2 regions of the Nocardioides sp. InS609-2 genome follow, and region 1 is predicted to be linked to the other one. Evidence: predicted binding sites of a transcription regulator. Region 1 holds the regulator's gene; the other holds the start of a gene.
What was found. Region 1 encodes LexA, which represses DNA repair genes until DNA is damaged. Its sites were predicted from a motif close to TCGAACANNTGTTCGA; they were not measured.
Positions count from the first base shown of each region.

Region 2: a site for LexA is predicted at 3,375-3,390, ahead of H4Q84_RS10030 (alpha-ketoglutarate-dependent dioxygenase AlkB). Genes of this name have one in related genera too.

Region 1 is NZ_CP060034.1:3,449,167-3,464,639, reverse strand. It holds gene H4Q84_RS17965 (hypothetical protein) at 1-40, shown strand, start outside; gene H4Q84_RS17960 (LysM peptidoglycan-binding domain-containing protein) at 166-555, opposite strand; gene H4Q84_RS17955 (multidrug efflux SMR transporter) at 1,347-1,733, opposite strand; gene H4Q84_RS17950 (SMR family transporter) at 1,771-2,091, opposite strand; gene H4Q84_RS17945 (nucleoside deaminase) at 2,088-2,576, opposite strand; gene H4Q84_RS17940 (DsbA family protein) at 2,573-3,181, opposite strand; gene H4Q84_RS17935 (MarR family transcriptional regulator) at 3,268-3,702, opposite strand; gene H4Q84_RS17930 (SDR family oxidoreductase) at 3,893-4,675, opposite strand; gene lexA (transcriptional repressor LexA) at 4,789-5,520, shown strand; gene H4Q84_RS17920 (ATP-dependent DNA helicase) at 5,567-7,555, shown strand; gene H4Q84_RS23225 (hypothetical protein) at 7,564-7,695, opposite strand; gene secF (protein translocase subunit SecF) at 7,801-9,468, opposite strand; gene H4Q84_RS17910 (hypothetical protein) at 9,485-9,871, opposite strand; gene H4Q84_RS17905 (hypothetical protein) at 9,816-10,298, opposite strand; gene H4Q84_RS17900 (hypothetical protein) at 10,295-10,603, opposite strand; gene secD (protein translocase subunit SecD) at 11,620-13,923, opposite strand; gene ggt (gamma-glutamyltransferase) at 14,036-15,473, opposite strand, start outside.
Region 2 is NZ_CP060034.1:1,905,874-1,921,346, reverse strand. It holds gene H4Q84_RS10045 (sulfatase) at 41-1,522, shown strand; gene H4Q84_RS10040 (sigma-70 family RNA polymerase sigma factor) at 1,549-2,043, shown strand; gene H4Q84_RS10035 (hypothetical protein) at 2,054-2,713, shown strand; gene H4Q84_RS10030 (alpha-ketoglutarate-dependent dioxygenase AlkB) at 2,739-3,362, opposite strand; gene H4Q84_RS10025 (ABC transporter ATP-binding protein) at 3,477-4,223, shown strand; gene H4Q84_RS10020 (FtsX-like permease family protein) at 4,223-6,763, shown strand; gene H4Q84_RS10015 (GntR family transcriptional regulator) at 6,854-7,573, shown strand; gene H4Q84_RS10010 (TetR/AcrR family transcriptional regulator) at 7,602-8,177, opposite strand; gene H4Q84_RS10005 (DUF3995 domain-containing protein) at 8,236-8,673, shown strand; gene H4Q84_RS10000 (hypothetical protein) at 8,721-9,521, shown strand; gene H4Q84_RS09995 (ABC transporter permease) at 9,525-10,337, opposite strand; gene H4Q84_RS09990 (ATP-binding cassette domain-containing protein) at 10,334-11,239, opposite strand; gene H4Q84_RS09985 (hypothetical protein) at 11,236-12,327, opposite strand; gene H4Q84_RS09980 (DNA repair helicase XPB) at 12,352-14,010, opposite strand; gene H4Q84_RS09975 (CGNR zinc finger domain-containing protein) at 14,010-14,537, opposite strand; gene H4Q84_RS09970 (helicase-associated domain-containing protein) at 14,677-15,473, opposite strand, start outside.

The DNA of each region.
Region 1 (15,473 bases):
TCCCCCGCGCATCCCGGGCGGTCGGCGCGCAGCGCGCTGAGTCTCGGCTCTGCTCGACCACCGCAGGCCCCGGACGCCGCGAAGGGCGGGCCAGATGGCCCGCCCCCCGTCTTCCCCGGCCCACCAGCCGGGGTCGAGTCGGCTGGTGGAATATTCAGTTGTAAGTCATTCTGCGATGGGAACGCGCAGCTTCTGGCCGGCGGTCACCATCGCGGTGTCGAGCGCATTGAGCCGTTCGATCCTCGAGACCATCTCGCGGGTGCTGTCGTCCCCGGCCGCCTCCGACGCGATGCCCCACAGGGTCTCGCCCTCGCCCACCATGACCACGCGTGTCGGCTCGGGCGTGCCGCCCTGCTCGCTCGCCACGGAGCCGGTGCCCAGGAAGACGCCGATCACCAGGGCAACAGCCAGCGTCGCGAGGAGCACGACGAGCCGGCCACGCCGGGTGAGGCGTAGCTGAGCAGCGGCGGGCTGCGGCGTCGTACGCACGGGGCGCAGGTCGCGGACCGGAGCCAGCGTCAAGGTGGGGTAGGGCGTGGTGGTCATGGTGCTCATCGGGACCTCCTGGGGAAGGGGGCGGTCTGCCTAGTTGGTTGTTGATCGATGTCTAGTGGCGACCACCGACAGTCTCGGTAGGTCGATCAGACGTTCGATCGAACATGTGTGCGACATTAGAGCATGTGTTCGAACAGGTCAAGCACCTGCCCGAACAAATGTTCGAGGCGTGTCGCCGCGTCGTGGCTGTCCACAGGCTCCGGGCGACGGCAGCTGAGCGGCCAGCGTCTATCTAGGCTGACAGCGGACCGATGGTTCGGAATCGGCCGTCTCGCGAAGTTGGTCTTGCATGGCGCGCAGCCGCCTCGGCCTACTCGCTGCTTGTTGCCCGCTGTCCGGGGCTGCTGGCGTTGGCGAGCCGGTCGGACCACCCCGACGCTGGCGCCGTGGGTGCGCGTGTCACGAAAGCCGGTATGAGTGCGGCCGCGATGAAGTGCCCAGCGGCGGCCACTCGCGGAAGGCAGGCCCGGTGAGCGAGGAACAGACTGACCCGAAGCCATACACGCCGAGTGCTTACCCGACCTGGCCGGCCGAGGCAAGCTCTTTGACCAACACGACACTGCCGAGACGATCACGCCGAACCCGACCTCAACGAGCACCGAACCGGGCCAGTGCCCGCCGAAGGGCAACGCCGCGAGACGAACCCCCAGGCGATGGCACCGCGCCAGCGAAGACGCTGGTCGCTGCGGCGTAGAAGGTGTAGAAGGCGGCGAAGGCCCCGCCCGCGGCGACTGCGGCACCTCGCGCGCCGTGGGCGGGGACAACGGCCCTACTCGTGATGGTCGAGCCTCCTAGCTCGTGACCTCGTGCTTGGTGCGCGGAATCTTGGGGCTGTCGGCGAGCTTGAGCCAGACGACGCCGCCGATGATGACGGCTAGCCAGAAGGCACGGACCGGGGTCAGGACCTCGTCGAAGAAGACGGGCCCCAGGAGCGCGGCGCCGACCGCTCCGATCCCGGCCCACACGGCGTAGCCGATGCCGACGTCGATGGCTTTGAGAGCGACGCTGAGGCAGAACAAGGTGAGCAGGAAGAAGACGAAGGCGGAGATCGACCATCCGAGGATGGTGAATCCTTCGCTGCCGGCCACGCTGAGCGCGTAGCCGATCTCGAATGCGCCGGCCAGCAGCAGGACCAGCCAGGCGCCGGCCTTCTTTTCGGTGTTCGTGGTAGTGGTCATCACATGGGTCCTTTCAGGATGGTCGGGGAGGGACCGGTTATGCGGCCCCGCTGAGCTGGAGTCCGACGACACCGCCGATGACGACGGCGATGCCGAGGGCCTGCTTCCAGTACAGGCGCTGGCCGAGGAACAGGGCGCTGACGATGACGATCCCGACGCCTGCCACGCTGGTCCAGATCGCGTAGCCGACGCCGACGTCGAAGGTCAAGAGGGCCAGGCCGAGGAAGAAGGTGGCGATCGCACCGCTGACGAGGGTGCCGGTTGTCCACGACAGTTTTGTGAAGCCATTTGCCTTGCTTGCGAAGATGCCGACGGCGACTTCGAAGATGGTGGCAATGCCTAGGTAGAGCCAACTCATGATGATGTTCCTTTCATGTTCATTCGATGGAAGAGGTCGAACGGTTCCCGGCCGCGCTCGACCGGGAGCGGGCGGACGAGGTCGGTGGGTCGGGAGCGGTCGATGCCGAACGCTGGGTAGCTGTGGCGGTAGTCGAAACCGTGGGCTGCGACGGTGTCCGCGTCGACGGCTACGTAGATTCGCTCGATACCGCGGTCCATGGCGAACCGATAGCACAGGCCACAGGGTTCGCCGGTGGCCAGCAGACGCAATCCGCGCAGGTCTGGTGCGCCGCGGTCCTCCATGGCCTGTCGCATGGCGACGATCTCGGCGTGCGCGGATGGGTCACCCGTCCTGTGGACCTCGTTGACGCCGAAATCGCTCTGGTCTCCGCAGTCGTCCGAGATGACGCCGACGAAGGGCAAGCCACCGGATGCCACGTGCCGGATGCTGAACTCGACCGCCTCGGCCATCAGCCCGGCCAGCTCGGGTTCGGTCCCGATCACGATGCCTGCTCCGAGCCGGTGGCCTCGTCGGTGGCGCGCTTCAGCCGGTCGGCATCCAGAACTCCGGAAATCAGCCGGCCGTTCACCCGGAAACTGGGCACGGCAGTGACCCCCACCGTCTCGACCGCGTGCCGCTGGTGAACGAGCTGGCGATCGCGCCGCTCCTGGCTGACAAGGGCCTGCTCCACCTGCGACCGGTCGAGCCCGGAGGACGCGGCGACGCCGATGACTACATCGTCCTCGCCGATGTTGCGGTCCTGCTGGAAGAAGGCGCGGAACATCGCGGTCGAGTACTCGCGCGCCAGTCCCTGCTCCTGTGCCAGCTGCAGCACGGCGAACGCCTTCGCGGTCCGGGGTTGCGGAGACATCGTCGGCAACGCGATGTCCACCCCGATCCGCCGGGCCATCGGATAGACCGAGCGGCGCCAGATGCGAGGCAGATAGTCGTCCTCCGCCCTCAGTGTGGGTACCGGGTCCGGTCGCAGCTCGAACGGGCGGATCTCGATCTCCACATCGCGATCCCGCTCGAGTTGCGCCACAGCGTCCTCGACCAGGAAGCAGAACGGGCAGACGTAGTCCACGAACACTTCAACTTTCGTGCTCATGACCATGGGCTCCTCTCGCTGGATCTTTCTCTGCATGTACACACATGCACCTAGGCATGCTTTGGGATTGCCGCAATGACTCTCGTTCAGGGAGTGATCAGGGATTCGACCTCGCGGAGGGCGTGGCCGAGTAGGCGCACGTCCAGCTGCGGAAAGTGCACGGCAGCCTTGCTCAGGAGCTCGTGCAACCGGTCCTCGTAGGGACCCCGCACCTCGCGGAACAGTGTCTCGCCTTGATCGGTGATGACTGCGTAAACGCCGCGTCCGTCATCCTCGCAGACATCGCGCCGTGCCAACCCCTTCGCCTCCAGCCGGCTCACCAGGCGCGTCGTGGAACTCTGGTTCAGGCCGACCCGCTGCGCGAGGTCGTTGACCCGGAGCTCCCTATCTCGGGCTTGACTCAGAAAGGTCAGGGCGCGGAACTCCGTCAGCCCGATCCGATGGGTGTCCGCAAGCCACTTGTCCAGGCTGGCGTCGACCGCAGACGCGAATGCGGCCACCTTGGACCACGCGACGCTCACGTCACGCCCACAAGAAGTTCTTGAATCGATCTGCCTGCATGTGCATGCAAATAATGTACCACAGGTCGATGCCCTGCCAAATGCGCGTCAAGCGAGCCCCAGGGCCGGGTCGACGGCACTGTCACCAAGGTCGACGAGGCCCAGGAGCTCGACGTGCTCGAGTCCCGGCCAACCCTGGTGAACTGAACGCTCAGCGGCGCTTGGCGATCGCCCGGCGACCGAGCGCGGCGAACAGTCCGAGACCGTGGGCCGCCACGCCGGGCGCAAGGGTGCTGGCACGGACGAGACCGCCGCGCCAGGCAGGCACCGCGAGTACGACGCGGCGCGAGCCGACCAGCCCGACGGCGGCACGCGCCACGTCGTCGACGGTGAGGATCGTGCTGGAGTGCACGAGCTGGGAGCCGATGCCGTCCGGGTTCTGAGCGTTGAGCATCGCCGTCTGCACCCCGTCGGGGCAGAGCGCGTGCACGCGCACGCCGCGTGGGGTCTCGGCGTCGCACGACATGGTCAGTGAGACGACAGCGGCCTTCGTGGCGGCGTACACGCTGTAGCCGGGGACGGGTCCGAGGCCGGCGATCGAGGCGGTGTTGACGATGTCGCCTCCACCCGGTCCGAACGCCTCGAGGGCGGTGCGAGTGCCCCACATGCAGCCGAGGACGTTGACCTCGACGAGGCGGCGTACCTGCTCCTCGATCAGCTCGGAGAGCCGGCCGTCGTCGCCGACGCCGGCGTTGTTGAACCACGCGGTGAGTACGCCGTGGCGCGAGGCTGCCGCGGCGACGACCCGGTGCGACTCGGGATCGCGGACGTCCTGCGCGATGCCCTCGGCGGCCCCGATCTCGGCCGCGGTGGCCGTCGCGGCCGCTCCGTCGAGGTCGGCCACGACCACGTGATGACCGCGACGAACCATCTGTTCGGCGATCGCCCGGCCGATCCCGCGACCGGCTCCGGTGACCACACAGCTCGTCTCCATGCCGGGAGTGTGGCACGACACGCCGTTCGAACACTTGTTTGAAGTCATGCCGTGATCGGTCTACGGTGAGGCAACCGGCGAGACGATCCACAGCGTGACATCCAGGAGGACCCATGGCCAAGACAAGCGGCACCGGCAAGAAGGTGCTCGAGATGCCCGACGGGCCCCCCGACGCCACCGGTCTGACCCCCCGCCAGCAGCGCGTGCTGGCCACGATCAAGGACGCCATCGAGATGCGCGGCTACCCGCCGAGCATGCGCGAGATCGGCGAGGCGGTCGGGCTCACCAGTTCGAGCAGCGTCGCCCACCAGCTCAAGACGCTCGAGGAGAAGGGCTTCCTCAAGCGCGACCCCAACCGGCCGAGGGCCCTAGAGGTGTTCCTGCCCGAGGTGATGGCCGCGCGTCGGTCGCTCGGCAACTCGGCCGAGGAGAGCTCGATCGACGAGTCCGACATTGGCGACGCGATGCCGCCGGCCACCTACGTCCCGATGGTCGGGCGCATCGCCGCCGGTGGTCCGATTCTCGCCGACGAGCGCATCGAGGAGGTCTTCCCGCTGCCTCGCTCGCTGGTCGGCGAGGGCACGCTCTTCATGCTCGAGGTCGCCGGTGACTCGATGATCGACGCGGCCATCTGCAACGGCGACTTCGTCGTCATCCGCCAGGAGCAGACCGCCGAGAACGGCGACATCGTGGCCGCGCTGATCGAGGGCGAAGCCACCGTCAAGACGTTCCAGCGCAAGGACGGCCACGTCTGGCTGCTCCCCCACAACGACGCCTACGACCCCATCGACGGGTCCAACGCCAGCATCCTCGGCATCGTCACGGCGGTCCTGCGCCGCATGTGACCGCGGTGGGTCGGTCACTGTCGGCGCCTGCACATAAGGTGCCCGGGTGACCGATCAGGACGACATCCCCAGCAACCCGCACAGCCGGGTGCACGAGGTGCTGTCCGAAGCGGTCACTGCCCTCGGGGGCGAGCAGCGCGACGGCCAGGTGCAGATGGCCGACGCCGTCGCCGACGCGATGGAGGGCGGCGAGCACCTCCTCGTCCAGGCCGGCACCGGCACCGGCAAGTCGCTCGGCTACCTCGTGCCGAGCCTGCTGCACGGCAAGCGGGTCGTGATCGCCACCGCGACGCTCGCCCTCCAGCACCAGCTGGTCGAGCGCGACCTCCCCCGCCTGGTCGAGGCGGTCGGCGGCACCATCGACACGTCGTACGCCGTGTTGAAGGGTCGCTCCAACTACGCCTGCCTCCACCGCATCCGCGAAGGCGTGCCCGACGACCAGGGCGTGCTCGTCGACCTGCCCACCGGGTCGCTCGGCGGCGAGGTCATCAAGCTGCGCGAGTGGGCCGAGAAGCAGAGCTTGGACGGCGGTAGCGGCGAGCGCGACAACGCCCCCCGGCACACCGACCGGGTCTGGCGGCAGGTCAGCGTCAACCACCGCGAGTGCCTCGGCGCCACCAAGTGCCCGTTCGCCCAGGAGTGCTTCGCCGAGCGCGCCAAGGAGAAGGCCCAGCGCTCGCACCTGATCGTCACCAACCACTCGCTGCTCGCGATCGACGCGATCGAGGGGGTGCCGATGATCCCCGACTACGACGCGGTGGTGATCGACGAGGCCCACGAGCTCACCGGACGGGTCACCCAGGCGGCGACCGACGAGCTTGCCGCCAACGACGTCGAGCGAGCTGCGCGTCGCGCCCAGCGGCACATCGACGGCGAGCAGGCCGACGACCTGTCCGACGCCGGCGAGGCGCTCGCCGACGCACTGTCCCGCACCGAGCCGGGTCGCATCGACACGATGGGCGAGCAGCTCTCCGACGCGCTGGTGCTGGTGCGCGACGCCGCCCGCGCGTTGGTCTCGGCCTTCCCGAAGGAGTCGGCGGGCGACGGTGACTCCGACGCCGGCCGTACCCAGGCAAAGGGCTTCGTGCAGGAGGTGTTCGTCAACGCAGAGCGGATGGCCAAGCATGCCGAGGCCGACGTGCTCTGGCTCAACGAGGCCCGCGACCGCATCCCGGCCCGGCTCCACGTGGCTCCCCTCCAGGTGTGGGGGCCGATGCGCGACAAGCTGCTGACCGACACGACCGTCGTGTTCACCTCGGCCACCCTGATGCTCGGCGGCGACTTCAACGCGGTCGCCACTTCGCTCGGGCTCAAGCCTTCCGAGCGGGTGCTCGACGAGCCGATCAAGCGTGCTGACGGCGTGCTGCCCTGGCGCGGCATCGACGTCGGGTCGCCGTTCAACTACGGCCAGCAGGCCATCCTGTACGTCGCCCGCCACCTGCCGCCGCCCGGCCGCGACGGCCTCGGCACTGCCCAGCTCGACGAGATCGCCGAGCTGGTCGACGCGGCCGAGGGCCGCACGCTGGGCTTGTTCTCGTCACGACGGGCCGCCGAGGCCGCCGCCGAGGCGATGCGCCTGCGGCTCCCCCACCTCACGATCCTTGCCCAGGGCGACGCTCAGCTGCCTGAGCTGGCGAGGCAGTTCGTCGACGACCCGCACACCTGCTTGTTCGGCACGCTCTCGCTGTGGCAGGGCCTCGACGTCCCCGGCGAGACGTGCCAGCTGGTGATCATCGACCGGATCCCGTTCCCGCGGCCCGACGACCCGCTCATGTCGGCGCGTCAGCGGGCCGCCGACAAGGCGGGCGGCAACGGCTTCATGCAGGTCGCGGCCACCCATGCCGCGCTGCTGCTTGCGCAGGGGTCCGGGCGGCTCATTCGCACGACCACCGACCGTGGCGTGGTCGCCGTACTCGATCCTCGGCTGTCGACCGCGAGGTACGGCGGGTTCCTCAAGGCGAGCCTGCCGCCGATGTGGACCACGACCGACCCGGCCGTCGTGCGCAAGGCGCTGTCACGGCTGGCGGGCAACTGACCCGTCGGTCAGCGCTTGCGGTTGATCTGCCGGTTGACGCGGCCCTCGGACTGGCCGAGCACCTTGGCCAGCAGCGGGACCCGCATCTTCCACGCCACTGCGGCCACCACGACAACGAGCAGGATGATCAGAAAGGTCATGTCGCGAGCGTACGCCGGCGTTCCTTGGGGTAGTCCGGGGCAGATCGCACCTGATTTCGCCTCGGAAGGTGCGATCTGCCCCGGACTACCCCGAGAAGCGGTCCGTCAGATGACGGCGCCGGAGTCCCGGGGCTCGCTGGTGCGCGGCACCTTCGCCGCGCGCGACATCGGCCAGCGCTCCTGGAAGTAGGTCACCAGCGGGGTCGCGGTGAACACCGAGGAGTAGGTGCCGATGATCAGGCCGAGCAGCAGGGCGATGGCGAAGTCGCGCAGCGAGTCTCCGCCGAGCACGGCGAGCGCGGCCAGGATGAACATCGCGCCGAGGCCGGTGTTGACCGTGCGCGGCATCGTCTCGACGGCGGCCTTGTTGGCGAGCCGGTTGAAGGTCTGCTCGGGGCGGGAGCCCTGCCAGCGCTCGCGCACCCGGTCGAAGACGACGACGGTGTCGTTGACCGACAGTCCGACGATGGTCAGCGCGGCGGCCAGGAAGATGCCGTCGATGGGCTTGCCCAGCCAGGCGAAGACACCGGTGACGATGACCACGTCGTGGAACATCGCGAGCACCGCCGCGACGCCGAAGGTCCACTTGAAGCGGAAGGCCAGGTAGACCATCTGCACGAGGAGCGCGATGCCCAGGGCGATCAGGGCCTTGTCGCGCAGTTCGGTGCCGAGTGAGGCACCGATCTTCTCGTCGCGCTCCTTGGTGGCGCCGCCAGCGGCGTCGCCGATCGCCGTCTCGATCTTGATCGCCTCGTCGTCGCTGATCTGGCCCGTGCGCACGGTGATCTTGTCGTCGTCGGACTCCTGCACCGTGGCCTCGGGGTAGCCGACCTCGGAGACAACCTCGCGTGCCCTGTCGGCGGAGATCGGCGTGGTGGTGGAGTACTCGAGCACCCGCCCACCGGTGAACTCGACACCCAGGTTGAGCCCCTGGCTGACGATGCCCGACACGGCGAACACCAGGGCCGCACCGGAGACGGCCAGCCACAGCGCACGGCGCGACATCAGGTCGGGGTCGCGGCGCTCGAGCCAGAGGCGGACCCTGCCGACCGAGCCGATGCCGCTGAACCCCGGTCGCTGCTCGACCCAGCGGTTGGAGACACCGATCTCGGTGAGCACTCGGGCGATCACCAGCGCCGAGATCATGGAGGCCACCACACCGATCGACAGCGTGACACCGAAGCCCTTGATCGGACCCGAACCCAGGATGAAGAGCAGCGCCGCCGCAAGCAGCGTGGTGACGTTGGAGTCGATGATGGCGCTCCACGCCTTGTTGAAGCCGATCGTCAGTGCTCGTCGCAGGCCGGCGGACGGGTTGGCGGCGTACTCCTCACGGGCGCGCTCGAAGACCAGCACGTTGGCGTCGATGGCCAGACCGATCGCGAGCACGAAGCCGGCCAGGCCGGGCAGCGTCAGGGTCGAGCCGAGGCCGACGAGCATGGCGTAGGCGAGCAGCGCGTACGACGTCAGCGCGAGCGCCGCGAGGAGGCCGACGAACCAGTAGACACCGGCAATGAAGAGGCCGGTCAGCAGCAGCCCGATCAAGCCCGCCTGCCACGAAGCGTCGATGGCGGCCTTGCCGAGCGTCGGGCCGACGACGCGCTGCTCGATGACCTCGACGGGCAGTGGCAGGGCGCCGCCCTCAATCAGGACGGAGAGATCCTTGGCCTCGGTGAGGGTGAACGAGCCGGTGATGTCGGTGGTGTCCCTGATGGAGCCACCACACGGCACGTTCACGCTCGGGGAGGAGATGATCTCGCCGTCGAGCACGATCGCGATCCGGTTGGGGTCACCCTGGGCACAGGCCGCCGCGGCCGGGGGCAGGGAGGTGGCGGGCGACGCACAGGATTGCCTGCTGACCGTAGTCGAACGGCGACCCGACGTGGATCCCCCGCCACGGCGACACGGCGCCGGAGCGAGACAGCGCCTCGCGCTCGGTCGGCTTGAGGCCGAGCGAGGCGGCGACCGCGTTGAAATCGCACCGAGCATCAACGTCGCGCTCGTGAACACCAACGTCTTGTCGGTCAGCAGCTTGTCGCGCATCGGCCCCCACAACCTGCAGCGGCGCGACGTGCAGCAGCGCGGGGACGCGGACGCGCGCCTCGTTGAGCCAGAGCACATCACACTCGAGGTTGGCGGCCATCCGCTCGGCGTTGACGATGACCTCCTGCACCATGCCCTTGTCCTGGGTGCGGCCGGCGTCGCCGTCGGAGAAGGCGCGTCCTTGGGGTAGGCCGACAGGCACTTGCGGCGGTGGCCTCGATCGCCTCCGCCAAGGAGTCAGCGGCCTCGCTCAGCGCATGGGCCGACTCGTCCTCGACCCCACGCTGGGAGCGCCAGGATGCCCGCTCGACGTCGTTGACCGCCAGCTCGTCGATCCCCGCCTGGGTGACCCGCGCGGTGAGCTCGTGCGCCTCGTCGATCGCCACCGCGTCGTAGCCGGGGATCATCGGCACCCGCTCGATCGCGTCGATCGCGAGCAGCGAGAGGTTGGTGACGATCAGGTGGGACTGCTGCGCCTTCTCCCGCGCCCGCTCGGCGAAGCAATCAGAGGCAACCGGGCGCTTCGTCGCGCCGAGGCACTCGCGGTGGTTGACGCTCACCTGTCGCCATTCGCGGTCGGTGTGGCGAGGAGCGTTGTCGCGCTCGTCGCTGCCGCCGGCCTCGTCTCCTTCTCAGCCCATGACCGCAACTCGAGCACCTTCTCGGCCATCGACCCCGTCGGCACGTCGAGGAGACCCTGTTCGTCGGTCACGCCCTCGCGGATGCGGTGCAGGCAGGCGTAGTTGCCCCGACCCAACAGCACGGCGGACGTCGCATCGGCCTCGTCGCCGCTCGCCTCGACCAGCCGCGGGATGTCCTGCTCGTTGGGCTGGTGCTGCAGGGTCAGCGTCGCCGTGGCGACCACGACCCCGGTCGTGGTGGAGCAGGCTGGGGGCGACGTAGGCCAGCGACTTGCCGGTGCCGGCCCGGACGAGGAGATGCTTTCCGGCGCCCAGCGCCCGCGCGACCGCCTCGTCCATCTCGATCTGGCCGCCGCGCTCCTGCCCGCCGAGTGCCTTCACCCAGTGGCGAGCACCCCGGAGACAGCGGGGGTGGAGCGCTCGGGTTGGTCGTCGGAGTCAGGCACTCAAGAACCCTACGGGCGCGCACCGACAACGCGGGCATCGTTCCCTGCGGTGCGCTCTCGACCTGCCCAAGACGGCCGACGACCGACGACCGGTCTGGCAACTGGACCACCAGCCGGCCGCCGGTCAGTTCGTCACCGTGCAACACCCCGGTCAATCTTTGTTGGGGTTGAGATCCGTCAGAATTCGGAGATTCTGCCGGTCGGCTCTGTCAGCTTGCCTTCCACTTGTATGCGCCGCCCAGGAAACCGGGCTGAACCTTGGCGCGGACAGCAGGGGACGACAAACCACTGGACGTTCCCGACTGCACGTTCGCAGTGCCGCCCGTCCCACAGCCAAGGGTGGTCCATCGGTACACCCATTGCCCGTCGACCCTGACTGTTCGGCGGCCTTCAACACAGATTCGCGTGTTGGTTCCCGGCTGAGTTTGCCACGTGTAGGTCCAAGTCCCCCCATACATGCCGCAGTTGGGCTCGGACGTGGCCCACGACCCAAGTCCAGCTACGGCGCTCCGCCATTCGTAGCAGCCCGATGCTTTCGCTCTAGCCGCCGGCACTGCACTGTGCGCTGCGATCCGAGCATCGAGCGTTCCTTCTCTCGGCACGACTGCCGACGAGGGCGCCGTCACCGCACCGCAAGCCACGGTCAAGCCCAATCCAACCAGCCACTTCGTCCACGCATGAAGTCTCCCGAGATCAAAATGATGACGCGCCTTAAATGAACCGGCAATTGGCTCGTCACAAGTTATCACCGGGGGTGACTGCGACGATGACCAGCGCTCATCCCAGATGACCGCTCAGATCACGGCGCCGGAGTCGTCGGGGGTGCGGACCATCTTCTCCCGCTTGACGCGGCTCATCGGCCACTCCCCCTGGAAGTAAGTGAGCAGCGGTGTGGCGGTGAACACCGAGGAGTAGGTCCCGACGACGAGACCCACGAGCAGCGCGATCGCGAAGTCGCGCAGCGAGTCGCCACCGAGGATGGCAAGCGCCGCGAGGATGAACATCGACCCGAGGCCGGTGTTGACCGTCCGCGGCATCGTCTCGACCGCGGCCTTGTTGGCCAGGAAGGTGAACTTGTCCTCGGGGCGCGAGTTGTGCCAGCGCTCGCGGATGCGGTCGAACACGACGACGGTGTCGTTGATCGACAGGCCGATGATCGTCATCGCCGCGGCCAGGAAGACGCCGTCGATGGGCTTCTGCAGCCAGGCGAACAGCCCGACCACCAGGACCACGTCGTGGAACATCGCGACCACGGCGGAGACCCCGAAGGTCCACTTGAACCGGAACGCGAGATAAATGAGCTGGACCAGCAGCGCCACACCGAACGCGATCAGTGCCCTGTCGCGCAGCTCGTCGCCCAAGGCGGCGCCGATCGTCTGGTCGTCGACCTTATCCACGTCGCCACCGACGGCGGCGAGCGCGTCCTCGATCTGCTGCACCTCGTCGTTTGTGATCTCGCCCGTACGCACCGTGAAGTCGGCGGTGTCAGCGCCCTGCACGACCGCCTGGGGGAAGCCGGCGTCGGCGATCGCCGCACGCGCGTCGTCGACCGAGATGGTCTTGCTCACGGAGTAGTCGAGCTGGCGCCCACCGGTGAACTCCACGCCCATGTTGAGACCCTGGGTGAAGATGCCGGTCAGGGCCAGCACCAGCGCGGCGCCCGAGATGCCGAGCCACAGCTTGCGCTTGCCCATCAGGTCGGGTTCCTTGTTGTCCAGCCAGGTCCGGACGCGACCGATGTTGCCGAGACCGCTGAGCATCGGCCGCCGCTCGACGAACTTGGTCGCGACGCAGATCTCCGCCAGCACCCGGGCGATGATCAGCGCGGAGATCATCGACGCGACGACACCGATCGACAGGGTGACGCCGAAGCCCTTGATCGGGCCGGAGCCGAGCAGGAAGAGCAGGCCGGCGGCGAGCAGGGTGGTGACGTTGGAGTCGATGATGGCGCTCCACGCCTTGTTGAAGCCCATCGCGAGGGCGCGCCGAAGGCCGGCCGACGGGTAGGCGGTGTACTCTTCGCGCGCACGCTCGAAGACGAGCACGTTGGCGTCGATCGCCATGCCGATGGCGAGCACGAAGCCCGCCAGACCCGGCAGGGTCAGCGTCGAGCCGAGCGCCAGCAGCATGGCGTAGGCGAGCAGGGCGTACGACGCGAGCGCCATCGTGGCCATCGCGCCGACGAGGCGGTAGACGAAGATGATGAAGAGGCCAGTCAGGATGATGCCGAGGACGCCGGCCTCGAGCGAGGCGTCGATCGCCTGGGCGCCGAGGGTCGGGCCGACCAGGCGGTCCGAGATCAGCTCGAGCTCGAGGGGCAGCGCGCCGCCCTCGATGAGGGCGGCCAGGTCCTGGGCCTCGGTCAGGGAGAAGTCGCCCGTAATGTCCGTGCCGCCGCCCTGGATGCCGACATCACAGCCCACCCCCTCGTTGACCTCGGGCGAGGTGATGATCTGCTTGTCGAGCACGATGGCCACGCGACGCTTGGGGTCGCCCAGCGGGTTGCAGGCGGCCTTGCCGGTTATGTCGGCCCACGCGTCACCCCCGGCACCGCTGAAACTGAGCACCACGACGTAGCCGACGGCCTGCTCCCGCTGGAGCCCGTCGGCGCCAGTGATGTCCTCGCCGGCGAGGGCGGTCGGACCGATCTCGAGGAAGTCGCCCTGGTCGGAGGGCAGGATCTGGCGGTCCTGCTCCTCGGCCTTGGCCAGCTGCTCCTCGGTGGGCTCGGCCCGCAGGCTCGTGATGACCGGGTGGGCCGAGAGCTGGGCCGTCTGGCCGATGCGCTCCTCGGCCTGCTGCGCCTCCTCGTCGTTGGTGACGCCCGGGAGCTCGACGAGGATCCGGTTCTCGCCCTGGCGGACCAGCGTCGACTCGGCGACGCCGAGGGCGTCCACGCGGCCGCGCAGGACCTCGAGCGTCTTGTCGACGTTCTCGGCGTTGGCAGGAGCTTCTTCAGTGCCGGTCGCCTGGAAGACGAATTGTGCGCCGCCCCGGAGGTCGAGCCCCAGGTTGGGCTTCACCGTCAGCGCGAGGGCCGCACATCCGCCGAGGAGGCCGAGGACAAGCAGGAGACGGACTAGCGCACCGCGAGACATGGTGCGAATCCTCCCCCAGTCATGCGGGCTGCCCCAAAACTTCGGGTAGTCCAGTCACGTGCGGTCGTCGTCGGTGGTGCACAACGACAAGAAGTGACTGGACTACCCGAGATCAGCGGCGCCTCTTGGAGACCACGCCCGCGGCGCCACCACCACGTCGTACAGGCTCGGCCACGGCGGTGACCTTGCCCTTCCTTCCGAACTCGATGGCGGTCGCGGCACCGATCTCGGCGGCGCTGGTGAACGCGTCCCCTGCGGGCACCAGCTTGTGACCCAGCGGCTTGAGCAACGCGTCGTACGCCGTGATGAAGGCCGGCTCGGCGGTGACGTTGGCGGTGTTGCGCTGGGTGGCACGCGGCGCCGCGATGGCCTCCTGCACCGTCATGTCGCGGTCGATGCGGTTGAAGATCATCTGCAGCACCGTGGTGATGATCGTCGAGCCACCGGGCGAACCGAGCGCCAGGAACGGCTTCCGGTCCTTGAGGATGATGGTCGGCGACATCGACGAGCGCGGACGCTTGCCGGGCTGGATGCGGTTGGGGTCGGCCGCGACGTACACCGTGGAGAAGTCGGTCAGCTCGTTGTTGAGCAGGAATCCGCGGTGGGGTACGACGATGCCCGAGCCACCGGTCTGCTCGATCGTGAGGGTGTACTCGACGACGTTGCCGTCCTTGTCGGTCACGGTCAGGTTGGTCGTCGAGATGTTCTCGGTGTCGGTGTCGACGGCGCCGTTCTGGGCCGCAGCCGGCGTGCACACTCCGTCGTACGCCGCGACGTCACCGGCCGCGACCGGCTTGGTGAGCGCCTTGGCCGGGTCGATCGAGCAGGCCCGCTCCTTGGCGAAGGTGTCGCTCAGCAGGTTGTCGAGCGGGACGTCGACGAACCTCGGGTCGCCGAGGTACTTGCCGCGGTCGGCGAACGCCAGGGCACTGGCCTCGAGGTAGCGGTGTAGCGCGTCGGCGTCAGACATGGAGCCGACGTCGTACTGCTCGAGGATGTTGAGTGCCTCGCCGACCGTCGAGCCGCCCGACGACGACGGCGCCATGCCGTAGACGTCGTAGCCGCGGTAGCCCACCTTGCTCGGCTTCTGCGGGATGGCCTTGTAGTTCTTGAGGTCAGCGCGCGTCATGGAGCCGACCGGCACCGGCAGCTTGGTGGTGCTGGTCTTCGGCGGCGCGGTCACCGCCTTCACGATCTCGCCCGAGAGCTTGCCGTTGTAGAACGCCTTGATGCCCTTGCGGGCGATGATGGCGTAGGTGCGGGCGAGCGCCTTGTTCTTGAACACCGAGTCGACGGCCGGCGCGTCGCCGCCCGGCAGGTACAGCTCGCGCGTGGACGTGAACGCGTCGAAACGCACCTTGTTGTCCAGTGTCTGCGAGCGGAACGTGTCGTCGACCCGGAAGCCCTTGCGGGCGACCTTCCTGGCGGGCTTCATGGCGCCGGCCAGGTCGAGGGTGCCCCACTTGCGCATCGCCCTGTCCCAGGTGGCAAGGGTGCCGGGCACGCCGACCGAGACGCCGCTGGTGACCAGCTCGGGCGTGAAGTTGTAG
Region 2 (15,473 bases), 1.5 Mb from region 1:
CCCGGATCGGAGCTGCGTCACAGGTACCGTGACCCGGCCGATGAAGACATCTCGTGGAACTGCCCGCTTCGCCGTCGCCCTCGTGGCCCTGGCTGCCGCCATCGCGGCTGTGCCGGCAACGCCGCGGGTGGCCGCGCAGGCGCAGGCGCCGGGCGACCGGCCCAACATCGTGCTGATCACCACCGACGACCAGACGCTCGAGGATCTCTACTGGATGCCGCAGACCCGAGCGGCACTCGGTGGTGGCGGGGCGACGTTCGGCCAGGCGATCTCGCCACATCCGCTGTGCTGCCCGGCCCGCGCCGAGATGGTCACCGGTCAGTACGCGCAGAACAACGGCGTACGCAGCAACTCCGGCCCGCATGGCGGGTTCGGGGCGCTCAAGGAGCCGGGCAACAGTGTCGCGAGCTGGCTGCACGACGCGGGCTACGCCACCGGGTTCGTCGGCAAGTACCTCAACCTCTACTCCGAGCGCGACGGCATCCAGGCCGGCTGGGACCACTGGGCGCCGTTCACCCACGGCACCTACCAGGCCTTCGACTACACCGTGTACGACGACGGCGCGCTGGTCGAGCACCACGACGACCTGCACAGCAACGACTTCGTCACCAACCGCACGGTCGACCTGATCGGCGAGTACGCCGGCGACCAGGACCCGTTCTTCATCTGGTCGTCGTACGTCGCCCCCCACGGCCAGTGCACCGACAACCTGCCCCTCGACACGTGCGCCGCCCCGCCGACGCCGGCAACCCGGCACGCCGGCCTGTATCCCGGTTCGCGGCTGCCGTCGCTCGACAAGCCGTCATACAACGAGCAGGACGTCTCGGACAAGCCGATCCTCATCCGCAAGGAGAAGCGCAAGCGCGCCGCGACCCTGCAGCGCCTCTTCACCCAGCGCATCCGGTCGCTGGCCTCGGTCGACGAGGGGGTCGCTGCCACCGTCGAGGCGCTGCGCGCCGCCGGCGAGCTCGACAACACCTACCTGATCTTCACCAGCGACAACGGCTACCTGCTGGGCGAGCACCGCTACACCGGCAAGCTGCTGGCCTACCGCGAGTCGCTGCGGGTGCCGCTGCTCGTGCGTGGCCCGGGCATCCCGCCGGGTGTCGTGCGGTCCAACATCGCTTCGACGGTCGACCTCGCGCCCACGCTGGTGGAGATCTCCGGTGCGACGCCGGGGCGCCCGATGGACGGCGTGTCGGTGCTGGGGGCGGCACGCGCCGGCGCGCCTCTGGCTCGCACCTCGCTCATCCAGGCCGGCCCGTTCCACCGGCGTGGCACGATCGACTGGACGTTCCGGGGTGTCCACACCGGCCGTTACACGTTCGTCCGCTGGAACCGCACCGGCTTCGTCGAGCTCTACGACCACGCCCGGGACCCCTACGAACTTCGCAACCTGGCGGCCGTGAAGAAGTACGCGCGGGTGCGCCGCGAGCTGTTCCGGCGTACCAACCTGTTGTCGTCGTGCTCGGGTGACGCCTGCCGCGAGGACTTCGGGCCGCTGCCCCGGCCGGGCCGCTGACGACGCCGGCTCGCTACGTTGGAGGGGTGACACGGGAGGAGCGGTTCGAGACGCTGGCACGCGAGGTGATCGAGCCGCTGCGCCGGTTCCTCGTGCGTCGTACCGACTCAGACACCGCCGACGACGTCCTCTCCGACACCCTGCTGGTGCTGTGGCGGCGCTTCGACGAGGTGCCCGACAACCCACTGCCCTGGGCGTACGGCGTGGCGCGGGGCTGCCTTCAGAACGCCGAGCGCAGCCGCCGACGGCAGACGCGGGTGGCCGCGAAGGTGGCCGGGCAGCCCGTCGAACCGCACCCGGTCGGCACCGACGTCCGGCTGGCCGAGGCGCTCGACCGGCTGCCCGACCGGGACCGTGAGCTGGTCCGGCTGTGGGCGTGGGAGCAGCTGACGCCCGCCGAGATCGGCGCCGTGCTCGACCTCACCGCCAACGCCGTGAGCATCCGCCTGCACCGGGCCAAGGGAAAGCTGCTCGAGGACCTGCGAAAGACCGGCACCGGTGCCGGACATGAAGGGGCATAGGGAGGCCATCGTGAACGACTACGGCTACGACGACGAGGAGCTGCGCCGCAGCCTGAGCGCGATCGACCCGGCCGCCCGACTGACGCCCGCGCCCCCCGAGCAGGTGGCCCGACTCCTGGAGGACGCCATGAGCAACCACACCCCCGAACTCCGACCCGAGACGACGCGGCGCCGCAGCCCCCTCGTCTGGGTCGCGGCAGCCGCTGCCGTCGTCGTCATTGCGGGCGTATCCTTCGCAGCGCTGCGTAGTGACGACGACGTGCAGTCCCCCACGGCCCAGGAGCCCACCAGCCAGGCGCCGGCACAGCCGGTTGCCGAGCCCGGCTCCACGACCGCGCTGGTCACGGGCGACGCGGTCGAGGCCAAGTGCATGGTCCCCAACGTGCGGGTGCTCCGCGGCAACACGCTCGCCTTCGACGGCTCCGTCACCTCGATCGAGGGTGACCAGGTCACGCTCGCGCCCACCACATGGTTCAAGGGCACCCCCACCGAGACGGTCACGGTGACGGCGCCGAGCAAGCAGCTCCAGGAGCTGCTGGTCGCGGTCGACTTCCAGGTCGGCGGTCGCTACCTCGTCACGGCCTTCCAGGACACCGTGACGCTCTGCGGGTTCAGCGCGCCGTACTCCGAGGACCTCGACAAGCTCTACCAGGACGCGTACGCGAGCTGAGCCGCCCAGCGTGCAGCTCTGACCGTCAGAACACGCCCTGCGGCCGGAACTGCACCGACAGCCGCGGGCCGGCATGCGCCGTCTTGGGTACGGCGTGCTCCCAGGTGCGCTGGCACGAACCGCCCATCACGAGCAGGTCCCCGTGGCCCATGGCGACGGCGACGGACTCGCCGCCACCGCGGGGGCGGAGCAGCAGCCGGCGTGGGTCGCCGACCGAGACGATCGCGACCATGGTGTCCTGCGTCCTGCCTCGGCCGATGGTGTCGCCGTGCCAGGCAACCGAGTCGCGGCCGTCGCGGTAGTAGCAGCAGCCGGCGGTGACGAACGGCTCGCCGAGCTCGGGCAGGTAGTGCGCCGACAGGGCCCCGCGCGCGTCGACGAGCAGCCGGTGCGGCAGGGCCTCGTCGGCGGCGTACGTGTGCACCAGACGGGGCACGTCGACGACGCGGTCGTACATCTGGCGGCGCTCGGCGCGCCACGGCACGTCACGCACCAGCGCCTCGAACACGGCATCGGCACCGGGCAGCCAGTTGCGCTGGACGTCGACCCAGGCTCCTCTGGACAAGAGCGTGCGCTCGGGTGCCAGCGTCGGCAGCCCGGCGACGTCAGTGGCCGGCGCCTCGTCGAAGAGCGTGCCCTGGAAGTCCACGACTCCATGATATCGAACACCTGTTCGGACGCATGGATCCTCGGGGGTTTCCCCGGGAGGGATCCGGGGGAGTCCCCATGGCGCCTGGTTGGCGTGGCGCGGGAGGCTGGGACCATGACCGAGCACACGCCCGCCGCGCGGGTCCGCAAACTCACCAAGACCTATGGCACCGGCCAGGCCCAGGTGCGTGCGCTCGACGACGTGACGCTCGACCTCGTGGCGGGGGAGTTCACCGCGATCATGGGACCGAGCGGGTCGGGCAAGTCGACGCTGATGCACTGCTGTGCGGCCCTCGACACCGGCACGTCGGGGCAGGTCTTCATCGGCGAACAGGAGCTCACCCGGCTCAAGGACAAGGCGCTGACCCGGCTGCGTCGCGACGAGATCGGCTTCGTGTTCCAGTCGTTCAACCTGGTGCCGACCCTGACCGCGCGCGAGAACATCGTGCTGCCGCTGGCCATCGCGCGCCGCAAGCCCGACCCTGAGTGGTTCGACTCCGTCATTGCGACTGTCGGGCTGGGTGACCGGCTCAGCCACAAGCCCAATGAGCTCTCCGGCGGCCAGCAGCAGCGGGTGGCGATCGCGCGGGCGCTGGTGAGCCGTCCGCGCATCGTCTTCGCCGACGAGCCGACCGGGAACCTCGACTCCCGCTCGGGTGCCGAGGTGCTCGAGCTGCTCCGCAGCAGTGTCGACGACCACGGCCAGACGATCGTGATGGTGAGCCACGACCCGGTCGCCGCGGCGTACACGGATCGGGTGGTGTTCCTCGCCGACGGTCGTGTGGTCGACGAGCTGCGCGACCCCGATCGCGAGTCGGTGCTGGAGGTCATGGCCACCATGAGCGCACCGGTGGCCGGCTGATGCTCCGCGCCGCCCTCAAGAGCCTGCTGGGCCGCAAGGTCCGGCTGTTTCTCAGTACGTTCGCGATCGTGCTGGGAGTTGCGTTCGTGGCCGGGTCTCTCGTCTTCAGCGACACCCTGGGCCGAAGCTTCACGGCACTGTTCGCGTCGACCGTCGGCGATGTCGTCGTCCGGCCGGAGGGTGCTGGCGACCTGCGCAACGGCCCGTCGACTCGCACCGTGCCGGCGTCGGTGCTCAAGGATCTGCAGGACCTGGAGGGCGCAGCGCGCGTCGACGGCAACGTCACCGACCGCGGCGTCTTCGTCGTCGACCGGAAGAACAAGGTCGTCGGTGGCCAGGGCCCGCCCGGCATCGGCGGCAACTGGTCGGACGCCCCCGCCGGGCACGACCTCGAGGGTCTCAGCATCATCATCGGGGACGAACCGAGCGGGCGTGACCAGGTCGTGCTCGACGCCTCGACCGCCGACCGCGCCGGCTACCACCGCGGCGATCGCGTGCACATCGTCACGGCCGGCGACCAGTCGGTCCTCAACCCGGTGCTCGTGGGCATCGCCGACTTCGAGCAGGGCGGCTCGCTCAACGGGGCGACGTTCGCCGCCTTCGACACGCGGACCGCCCAGAAGCTGTTCCTCGACGGCCGCGACGCCTACACCGACCTCTGGGTGACGGCTGCCGACGGGGTCTCGCAGGAGGAGCTGCGGGACGCAGTGGCACTAAGCCTGCCCGACGGCTTCGAGGCGGTCACCGGTGACGACGCGGCCGACGACAGCGCCGGCGAGCTGTTGCAGGCGATCTCGTTCATCACGACGTTCCTGCTGATCTTTGCCGGCATCTCACTGGTCGTCGGCGCCTTCCTGATCGTCAACACGTTCTCGATGCTGGTCGCCCAGCGCAGCCGTGAGCTCGCGCTGCTGCGTGCCCTCGGCGCCTCGCGGCGGCAGGTGACCAGGTCGGTGCTGCTCGAGGCGTTCGTGCTGGGCGTGCTCGGCTCGACGATCGGGCTGGGCCTGGGCGTGGCGCTGGCGATGGTGATCCGGCTCGTCTTCGGCCGGTTCGGGCTCGACCTCTCCGGGCAGCCGCTGATCTTCGCGCCGCGCACCGTCCTCGCGTCGTACGGCATCGGCATCGTCGTCACCATGGCGGCGGCGTGGCTGCCGGCCCGGCGTACGTCCCGGATCGCGCCGGTGCAGGCGTTGCGCGACGAAATCTCGATGCCGGAGACGTCGTTGCGTCGCCGGTTCCTGGGCGGGCTCCTGCTCATCGCGGCCGGGTGTGGTGCGCTGGCCGCGGGGCTGTTCACCTCGGTGAGCCGGGGTGGCTGGTTCGTCGGGGGTGGTGTGCTCGCGGTGCTGCTGGGCGTGGCTTCGGCGAGCCCGGTGCTGAGCCGGCCGTTCCTGGCGGTGGCCCACCGGCTGCTGGCCCGCGTCTTCGGCACCGTCGGAAACCTGGCCGGCCAGAACTCCCTGCGCAACCCGCGTCGTACGACCGCAACCGCGTCGGCCCTGATGATCGGACTGGCGCTGGCTGCCACGATGGCGATTGTCGGGGACTCCGCTAAGGCGTCGGTCGACCAGACGATCGAGGAGAACTTCAAGGGCGACTACGTCGTCAGCAACCTGATGGGGCAGTCGTTCTCGTCGCGCATCGGCAACCGGATGAGCAAGATCGACGGCGTGGAGTCGGTGGCTCGCCAGCGCTGGGCCTTCGGCGAGTACGACGACGGGCAGCAGGGCGTCGGTGCGAGCGAGAAGTCCTCGTTGTCCGGGGCGCTCGGCCTCGAAATGGTGACCGGTTCGCTCGACGACCTGCGCGACGGCGCGGTGCTCGTCTCTGACAAGTACGCCGAGGATCACGACCTGGCAGTCGGTGACGACTACCAGATCACCTTCAACGGGGAGGAGGTGACCTACCCCGTGGCCGGCACGTTCGCCGACAACCCGGTGGTCGGCTTCCCGATCCAGACGACGCTGTCGACGCTGAAGAAGGCCGGCTTCCCCGAACGCGACAACTTCCTGGTCATCGACGTCGACAGGCAGACGCCGGCCCTCGAGGCGGCGATCGACGAGGTGGTGGCCGAGCTGCCCATCGTCACGGTCAAGGACCAGGCCGCCTTCGCCGAGGAGCAGCGCGGACCCATCGACCAGCTGGTGCTGATGATCTTCGCTCTGCTGGGCCTGGCGCTCTTCATCGCCGTACTCGGCATCGTCAACACGCTCGCGCTGTCGGTCATCGAGCGCACCCGCGAGGTCGGACTGCTGCGGGCCGTGGGGTTGTCACGCAGCCAGCTCCGGCGGATGATCACCTGTGAGTCGGTGGTGATCGCAGTGCTCGGCGCAGTGCTGGGCAGTGTGCTCGGCGTCGGCTTCGGCATCGCCATGATGTACGCCCTGCGCGACGAGGGTCTCGAGGTCATCTCGGTGCCGTGGGACCAGCTTGGTGCGTTCCTTGCGGTCTCCGTGGTGGTGGGTGTGCTGGCGGCAGTGCTCCCCGCGCGGCGGGCCGCGCGGCTCGACGTACTCGAGGCAATCGCGACGGAGTGACCACCACGGGGAGGTAAAGGAATGGGGGGCAGGCGCACGGCGTCACCGATTCCCGGTACGGATCGGCTTGTCCAGACCTATTCTGAGCCTATGACCCAGGTGGCCGGAACCGTGCAGCGCGCACTCAAGCATGTGCAGGTGCGCGAGCATGTCCGCACCCTGGTCGAGGGAGCGGAGCCCGGCACGCCCGCGCCGTCCGAGCGTGAGCTCGTCGCGCAGTTCGGCGTGGCCCGGATGACGGTGCGTCAGGCGATGGACGCGCTGGTGATCGAAGGGCTGCTCGAGCGGATGCCCGGTCGCGGCACGTTCGTTGCCCGACCTCGTCGCCGGGTGGGCATGCTGACCAGCTTCACCGAGAACATGCGCCAGCGGGGGCTGCTCCCCGAGTCACAGACCCTGCTCGCCCGCCGCGAGCAGGCCGGCCCCGGCGTGGCCCGCGCACTCGACCTCTCCGCCGGCGACGCCGTCATCCACTGGAAGCGGCTACGACGTGGCAACGGCCAGGTCATCTGCATCGAGGACGCCTACCTCAACGAGGTGCTGCTGCCCGGGTTCCTGCAGTCGGGCATGCCCACCAGCCTGTACGACGCGCTCGACGCCCGTGGGCTGCGGCCCACCTGGGCCGAGGACTCCGTCACGTCTGACGTCGCCACCCCCGAGGAGGCCGAGCAGCTCGAGCTGCCGAAGGGCTCGCCGGTCCTGCGTGTCGCCCGTCGGGCGCTGATCGACCACCGGCCGGTCGAGGTGTCGCGGTCTGCCTACCGGCACGACCGCTTCACGATGTACGTCCAGCTCGGTTCCGACGCCTGAGCGCTCCCTCGCTCGTCGATTGCGAGCCTCAGCGCGACCCAGCGAGCATGGACAGCAGATGGTCGATGGCTGCGCGGGACTTCCGTCCGGTGCGGGCCACCTCGGGCACGGCGTCCGGGGCGGCGCGTCGAAGCTCGACCCAGCCCAGGTAGGCGGCGTAGGCGGCGACCGCCTGCAGTCGGGCCTCACGCTTGTCGAGTCCGAGGTCGCGAAAGCACTCCTCGAGGTAGGCCATCCGCCGACGAGTCACCCGCTCCAGCACGACCGAGACGACGGGGTCGGAGGCATGGGCGACGAGGGCGGGCTCCAGGCCCGCAATCTCGTCGCCGGTCAGCGCCTCCCGCAACAGGGTGGACAGTCGTTCGGCCGGGTCGGTGATCGGTGTCAGGGCCTCGATGAACGAGGTGGTGGCCTCGCTCTCCCACAGCTCCAGGGCGCCGATCAACAGGGCTTCGCGGTCCTTGAAGTGCCAGTAGAAGCTGCCTCTGGTCACCCCCAGCCCTCGGGCAATCGGTTCGACCGAGACGGCGGTGACTCCGGACCGGGCGAGTGTCGTCAGTGCTGCATAGAGCCAGTCGTCATGGGTGACCTTCTGCACGGGCATATCAATACGCTACTGTACGGACATCCATACAGGCTCGTATGGAAACGGAGGGATGGGCATGATCACTGGAATCGCTGTCGTCGCGGGGCTCGCGCTACTGCTTGTCGGCATGCTCCACGTCGTGTGGGCTGCGTCGCCGTGGCCGTTGGGCACCAGGGCGCAGTTCGCCGAGGTCATCGTCGGCCGACCCGCCGGCGAGGAGCTGCCGGCAGTGTTTGCCACCTTGTCGGTCGTAGTCGGGGTGCTGCTCGCGGCGGGGGCCTACCTCGTGGTCGCCGAGGCCGGGCTGGTCCCCGGGGTCCTGGGCGACGGCTGGATCGCCGCCGGCACGTGGGTCGTGGCTGCCGTCCTGCTCGTGAGGGGGGTCTACGGTCTGGTCGAGTCCGGGCTCGGCCTGAGCGTCGCAGAGGCGACCTACCGCCGCCTCGACCTGCGCGCCTACTCACCGTTGTGCCTGGTGCTGGGCGCACTGACCGCCGTCGTCGCCCTGGCCTGAGCGTCGATCGGCGGGTGACCCTTGGCCGGTTGCGCAAGGATCGGGGCATGCTCGATGCCCTACCTCCGGCCCGCCGCCGCTTCGTGGCGGTGCTCGCCGCGCTGGCGCTGGCCGTCGTGGCCGCCATCGGTGTCGCGCTCTGGGTCAACCGCGAGCCGGCGACCGTTCCGGTCTCGCAGGCAACGCTCGGCCCGGTGCTGCTCGTGCCGGGGTACGGCGGATCGACGACCGCGCTCGACGTACTCGCGGAGGCGCTGACCCGGGTCGGCCGCGACGCAGAAGTCGTCACGTTGGCGGGCGACGGCACCGGCGACCTGGACGAACAGGCCGGCGTGCTCGAGGACGCGGTCGACCGGGCACTGGACCGCACCGGCGCCGACTCTGTCGACGTGATCGGCTACTCCGCCGGTGGAGTGACCGTGCGGCTGTGGGTGCGCGACCACGGCGGCGCCAGCCTCGCCCGCCGCGTGCTCACCCTGGGCTCGCCTCATCACGGCTCCGACCTGGCCGGGCTGGCGGGCGACCTGGCGCCCGACCGGTGCCCCGAGGCCTGCCAGCAGCTTGTACCCGACAGCGACCTGCTGCGCGAGCTGAACGCCGGCGACGAGACACCGGCCGGCCCGTTGTGGGTGTCGATCTGGTCCACCGACGATCAGACGGTCGTACCTCCCGACTCGGCTGCTCTCGACGGGGCGTTGGAGTTCACCATCCAGTCGATCTGCCCGGGCGCCGTCGTCGCGCACGGCGACTTGCCGCGTGCGCCGTCGGTGATGGCGGCCGTGATCGTCGAGCTCGGCACAAACGCTCCGGCCGTGCCAGGCGAGGAGGTCTGCTCCGCCACCCAGTGATCCTCAGTCCTTGACGTCCTTGGTCGCGAAGTTGGCCCAGCCGATGCCGAGGAACACCGCGACGTACACGAGCTGCAGCAGCGTGCCGCGGACCACGTCGCGCCACAGGATCGGGTCGCGGAAAAAGTCGACGAAGGCCAGCCAGTAGCGCGTCGGCAGGTACGGCGCGATCGAGTCGGCGGCGTCGAGGGTGAGCAGCAGCGTGGACGCGACGAGTACGGCGAGGGTGCCGAGCGCGGCGCCGAGGGGCGAGTCGACGATGGTCGAGAGGCACAGTGCGATCGAAGCCACGCCGAACATTGAGAGCAGCGCGTAGGCCAGCGCGAGCAGGGTGCGGGTGATCAGCTCCTGCTGGCTGAGCGTGGTGCCGGACACCGTCGCGGTCGTGCCGATCGGCGCATCACCGAGCAGCAGCGTGCCGGTGACATAAGCGGTTGCCGCCACCACGACGAGGGTCAGCATCACGAACGCCATCACGCTCACCAGCTTGGCGATGAGTAGCCGGGTCCGCCCCACGGGCCGAACGAGCAGGTAGCGCAGCGTGCCTAGCTGGGCCTCGCCGGCGATCGCTTCACCGGCGACGATCGAGACCGCGATCGGCATGAAGAGCGGCAGCACGATGGCGATAGCCGCCAGCGGGAAGAGCGTGCCGTCGGTGAGTACGGCGGACAGGAAGGCCGGTCCGGTGCCCGGCCGTGGCCCGACATCGGTCACCCCGAGCAGCACCGCCACCAGCGTCGGCAGTGCGTCGATCATGGCGATCGTGACCCACGTGCGGCGGCTCCGCAGCAGCTGGTGGAGCTCGACGCGGATCATCCGCGCTCGATCCGGTCGGACCCGGCCGCGGTGGCGGCCAGGACGACGTCCTCGAGGGTGTGCCGTTCGGGCGCGAGCTCCGTCACGCGGACCCCGCCCCGCACCAGCAGCGCGTTGAGCGCCGCCACGTCGTCGACGCGCACGAGCAGGGAGTCGTCGCCGAAGCTCTCGACCTGGCCGTCCAACAGCGCCCTCGCCCGGTGGACGTCGTGGGTGCGCAGGTAGGTGCGACCGGTCGGCCTGGTGAGCGTGGCGAGCTCCTGCTCGATGACCAACCGGCCGCGGTCCAGCACGCCGACGCGGGTCGCGAGCTGCTCGATCTCGGCCAGCAGGTGGCTGGACAGGAAGATCGTCGTACCTCCTGCGTGCAGCTCGAGCAGCAGGTCGCGGATCTCGTGGATGCCCTGTGGGTCCAGACCGTTGGTCGGTTCGTCGAGCACCAGCAGACGCGGCTTTCCGAGCAGGGCGTGGGCGAGCCCGAGCCGCTGCCGCATGCCGAGTGAGTACGCCGCCACCGGCCGCTCGTCGACGCCGCCCAGGCCGACCCGGTCGAGCACGTCGTCCACCCGGCCGGCGCGACCTCGGCGACTTTCGCGACCGAGCGCGTCGTGTACACGCAGGTTGGCCCGGCCCGAAAGCCGCGGGTACGCCGCGGGCGACTCGACCAGTGTGCCGACCTGGGGCAGCACCTTGCCGGACTGGCGGGGCATCTCCTCGCCGAGCACCTCTGCGCTGCCCGACGTGGCGAGCACCAGGCCGAGCAGCATCCGCACCGTGGTGGTCTTGCCCGACCCATTGGCGCCGAGGAAGCCGTAGATGTCGCCCTCGCGGACGTGCAGGTCGATGGCGTCGACGGCGAGGATGCCGCCGTACTTCTTGGTGAGCCCTGTCGTGCGGATCATCGACGCGTCACCACCGTGTCGTTGGCCAGGTCGCGGGCGGCGCGCACCAGGGTGTTGGCGGTGACCGTGCCCGCAACGAGCCAGCCGCCGGCGCCCTCGGCGCCGGTCAGCATCACGCCCAGCGGACCCAACGCGACCACCGTGCCCTCGGCAAGCACCTGAACGCCGGGCGTCAGCTCGAGCTGCTTCCGCAACGGCCCGGCCTCGCGCTCGCGCAGCGGGATGGTGATCAACCGGGTGATGCCGGCGCCGTAGATGCCGACGGCCCGGTCGGCCTCGGGTGCCTTGGGCAGTCCGGCGACGGTCTGCGGCGGCAGGAACGGTGCGTACTGGTTGGCTGCGTCGGCGATGTCGAGCACGTCATCGAAGGAGGCGTCCGACCCCGGTGGTGCCCTGAACGAGACCGACTCCTCCGACGGTGTCGCAGCGGAGAACTCGCGGAACTCAGACGTGAACGCTGCCATGTCAGCGCCCTTGGCCACCACCTCGACCCGGAGTGGCACCCCGGACGTCGGATCGGCCCACAGGTCGACGTGGTCGATGCTCGACTGCTTCGCGGCGGGTGCGAGCCGCAGGCCGGCCGCATCGACGCCGGCCACCCGGCGCGCGGGGAGGCGCTCCACGTCACCGGGGTCGACGTCGTCGAGCAGCAGCCTCGCCACCGCCGGTGGCACCAGGTCGGCGGTGCGCGGTAGCCGGATGTCGGGGTCGGCGCTGCGCTTCACGTCGTTCTGCTGGTAGCGCCACTGGGTGGTGCCACGCGCGTCGTGCACCAGGTCGCTCTCGCCGCTGGGCAGCAGCTTGTTGACCCGCCACCGGTCGGCGCCGCGCCACCACACCCGCATCCGGGTCTCCTCGCCGAACAGCGAGCCGACGTCGGTGAACCGGTCGGCCACCGGCAGCCGCAGCGTGCCCCGCGACTCGACGTACCCGGAATAGGGATGGTCACGCGCCGCCTGCACGCGCGACAGCAGGTCGGCGGCGTCGAGGCCGGGGTCGTCGGCCGGCAGCGCCCGCACCACCCACGGCGCGGCGAGGAGCGCCGCGACTCCCGCGGCGACGAGGCTCCAGCGCTGCACCGGCTTCATGCTCGCGAGCGTACGTCGCGGCGCTCAGACAGTCGTGATGTCGTCGGCGTCGACGATCCGGTAGGCGTAGCCCTGCTCGGCCAGGAACCGCTGCCGGTTCTGGGCGAACTCCGCGTCGACGGTGTCGCGCGAGACGATCGTGTAGAAGTGCGCGCTCTTGCCCTCCGACTTGGGTCGCAGCAGCCGGCCGAGGCGCTGGGCCTCCTCCTGGCGAGAGCCGAACGACCCGCTCACCTGGATCGCCACCTCCGCCGACGGCAGGTCGATGGAGAAGTTCGCCACCTTGCTCACCACGAGCAGCCCGAGCTCGCCGGTCCGGAACGCCTCGAAGAGCCGCTGCCGTTCCTTGACCGGTGTCTCGCCCTTGATGACGGGTGCGTCGAGGGCTTCGCCGAGCTCGTCGAGCTGGTCGATGTACTGGCCGATCACCAGTGTGGGCTGGCCAACGTGTTGCGCGACCAGCTGGCGTACGACGTCGAGCTTGCGGCGGGTGCAGGACGCGAGCCGGTAGCGCTCCTCGGGCTCGGACGTCGCGTAGACGAGCCGCTCACCCTCGGGCAGCGTGACCCGCACCTCGACACAGTCGGCGGGCGCGATCCAGCCCTGCGCCTCGATGTCCTTCCACGGCGCGTCGTACCTCTTGGGGCCGATGAGCGAGAAGACGTCGCCCTCGCGGCCGTCCTCGCGCACCAGCGTGGCGGTCAGGCCGATGCGGCGGCGGGCCTGGAGGTTGGCGGTCATCCGGAAGATCGGCGCCGGCAGCAGGTGCACCTCGTCGTACATGATCAGGCCCCAGTCGCGCGCGTCGAAGAGCTCGAGATGCGAGTAGACGCCCTTCCGGCGGGTCGTCATCACCTGGTACGTCGCGATGGTGACGGGCCGGATCTCCTTGACGGAGCCGGAGTACTCGCCGATCTCCTCCGCGGTCAGCGACGTGCGCTTGATCAGCTCGTCCTTCCACTGCCGCGCACTGACGGTGTTGGTGACGAGGATCAGGGTGGTGGCCGCGGCGTGCGCCATCGCGGCCGCCCCGACGAGCGTCTTGCCCGCTCCACACGGGAGTACGACGACGCCGGAACCGCCGTGCCAGAACGACTCCGCGGCGTCGCGCTGGTAGTCGCGCAGGTGCCACTCGGTCTCGTCGAGGGCGATCGGGTGCGCCTCGCCGTCGACGTACCCGGCGAAGTCCTCGGCCGGCCAGCCGATCTTGAGGAGCGCCTGCTTGAGGTTGCCGCGCTCGCTGGCGTGTACGACGACGGTGTCCCCGTCTGCGCCGCCGATGCGGTCGCCGATCATTCCTTGGATCCGCTTGGCGCGCAGCACCTCTTCGAGCACGGGCCGGTCGGTGGAGACCAGGACCAGACCGTGCACGGGGTGCTTCTCGAGGCGGAGCCGGCCGTAACGGGCCATCGTCTCGGCGATGTCGACGAGCAGCGCGTGCTGCACGGGGTAGCGCGAGTAGGCCAGCAGGGTGTCGACGACCTGCTCGGCGTCGTGGCCCGCGGCGCGCGCGTTCCAGAGGCCGAGCGGGGTCAGCCGGTAGGTGTGGATGTGCTCGGGCGAACGCTCGAGCTCGGCGAAGGGCGCTATCGCCTTGCGACAGTCCTGCGCGCGCTCGTGGTCGATCTCGAGGAGCAGGGTCTTGTCGGACTGGACGATCAGGGGGCCGTCGGGGGATGTCATCAGGCGGTTGCGGCAGCTTTCTGTCGGGCGCGGTAGGCCGCCACGTTGGCGCGCGAGGAGCAGCGGTCGGAGCAGTAGCGGCGCGACTGGTTGGGCGAGGTGTCGACGTACACGTTGGTGCACTTCGTCGCGCTGCAGACCCCGAGCCGGGTCGGGCCGAGGTCGCACACGAGCGTGGCCAGCCCCATCAGGGACTCACCGATCAGCAGGTCGGAGACCGACGCCGCACGGTTGGCGACGTGCATGTGCAGGTGCGTCGGGTCGTGGTCGCTGATCATCGGGGTGACCGGGTGCTGGCTCAGGAGCTCGTTGAGACCGGTCACCACATCGGAGGCCCGGCCGGCGTCGGACGCGTCGAAGATCGGCCGCAGGTCCCGCTGGAACCGGCGCAGCACGGCAACGTCGCGGTCGCTGGTCTGCGCGTGCAGCCAATGCCGGTCCGACAGGTGCGTCAGGAGGCCGTCGACGTCGTCGACGTCGGCGTTCAGGAGCGCCGCCGCCGACTCGGCGTACCTCAGGAAGTCCATCCGGCCAGTCTACGGTCGATCGCCAACGGGTCTGACCGTCGTACGCGAGCGGGAACAACGCCTGCCCGAGCCCCTCGCCCACGCCTGAGCGCTCGACGGATCAGGTCGATACTCCCGCCGGTCTACGCCGGTCAGAGCCCTACCGGTCAGCGACCGGCCGGACCGTCGTGATCCGGTGTACGGCGAAGGTGCGGGTGTCGTCGCTGCGGTGGTCGTGGGCGGTGAGCTGTCCGCCCTCGACGCGCATCGGGTCGACCAGCCGGTCAGACGACGAGCCGTGGTTGTCGACGTAGCCGATGAGCACGGTGGCGCTGTCGTCGATCGCCATCCGCAGCGCCGCCAGCGCAGCCTGCGGGCTGGTGGCGTCGGTGGGCCGTGACGGCCGGGAGGCGCTGGCCCGGTCACCGGCGCGGATGGCGGTGACGACCGCAGTGACCGTCGCCGCTTCGCGGGCAGTGCGTATGGCGGGCGGGCGGCGGTGCCGCGGGGTGCGAGCTCGCTGCAGGTCGCGGCGGGCAACACGGACCGTGCCGTCGGCGGCCTCCACCACCGGGGCTGAGCCGAGCTCGCGCAGCCGGGGGAGCAGTACGTCGACCGGCACCGTGCTCACCAGGACCGTGGGTGCCAGCCGGCGCAGGCCGAGGGTGCCCGCCTTCGGGTGGTGGATCAGCTCGGTGAGCGCGCCCGCGTCGTCGGCCCGCAGGAACGCCTCGGCGTGCCCGACACGCAGGGTGCCGAAGGTGCGGGCCACGTCGTCGACCAGGTAGGTCAGCGGCTGGGGCAGGGGAGTGCGCGAGACCGAAGCGAGGAACTCGTGCACCTCCGCGGCCGACCAGCCGGCGTCGAACGCGCGGCGCACGGACGTCGGCGCGAAGCGGTAGACCGTCGCCCCACCGCGCGACTCGACATCGGCCAGCAGGTGAAGGGTGCGCGAGA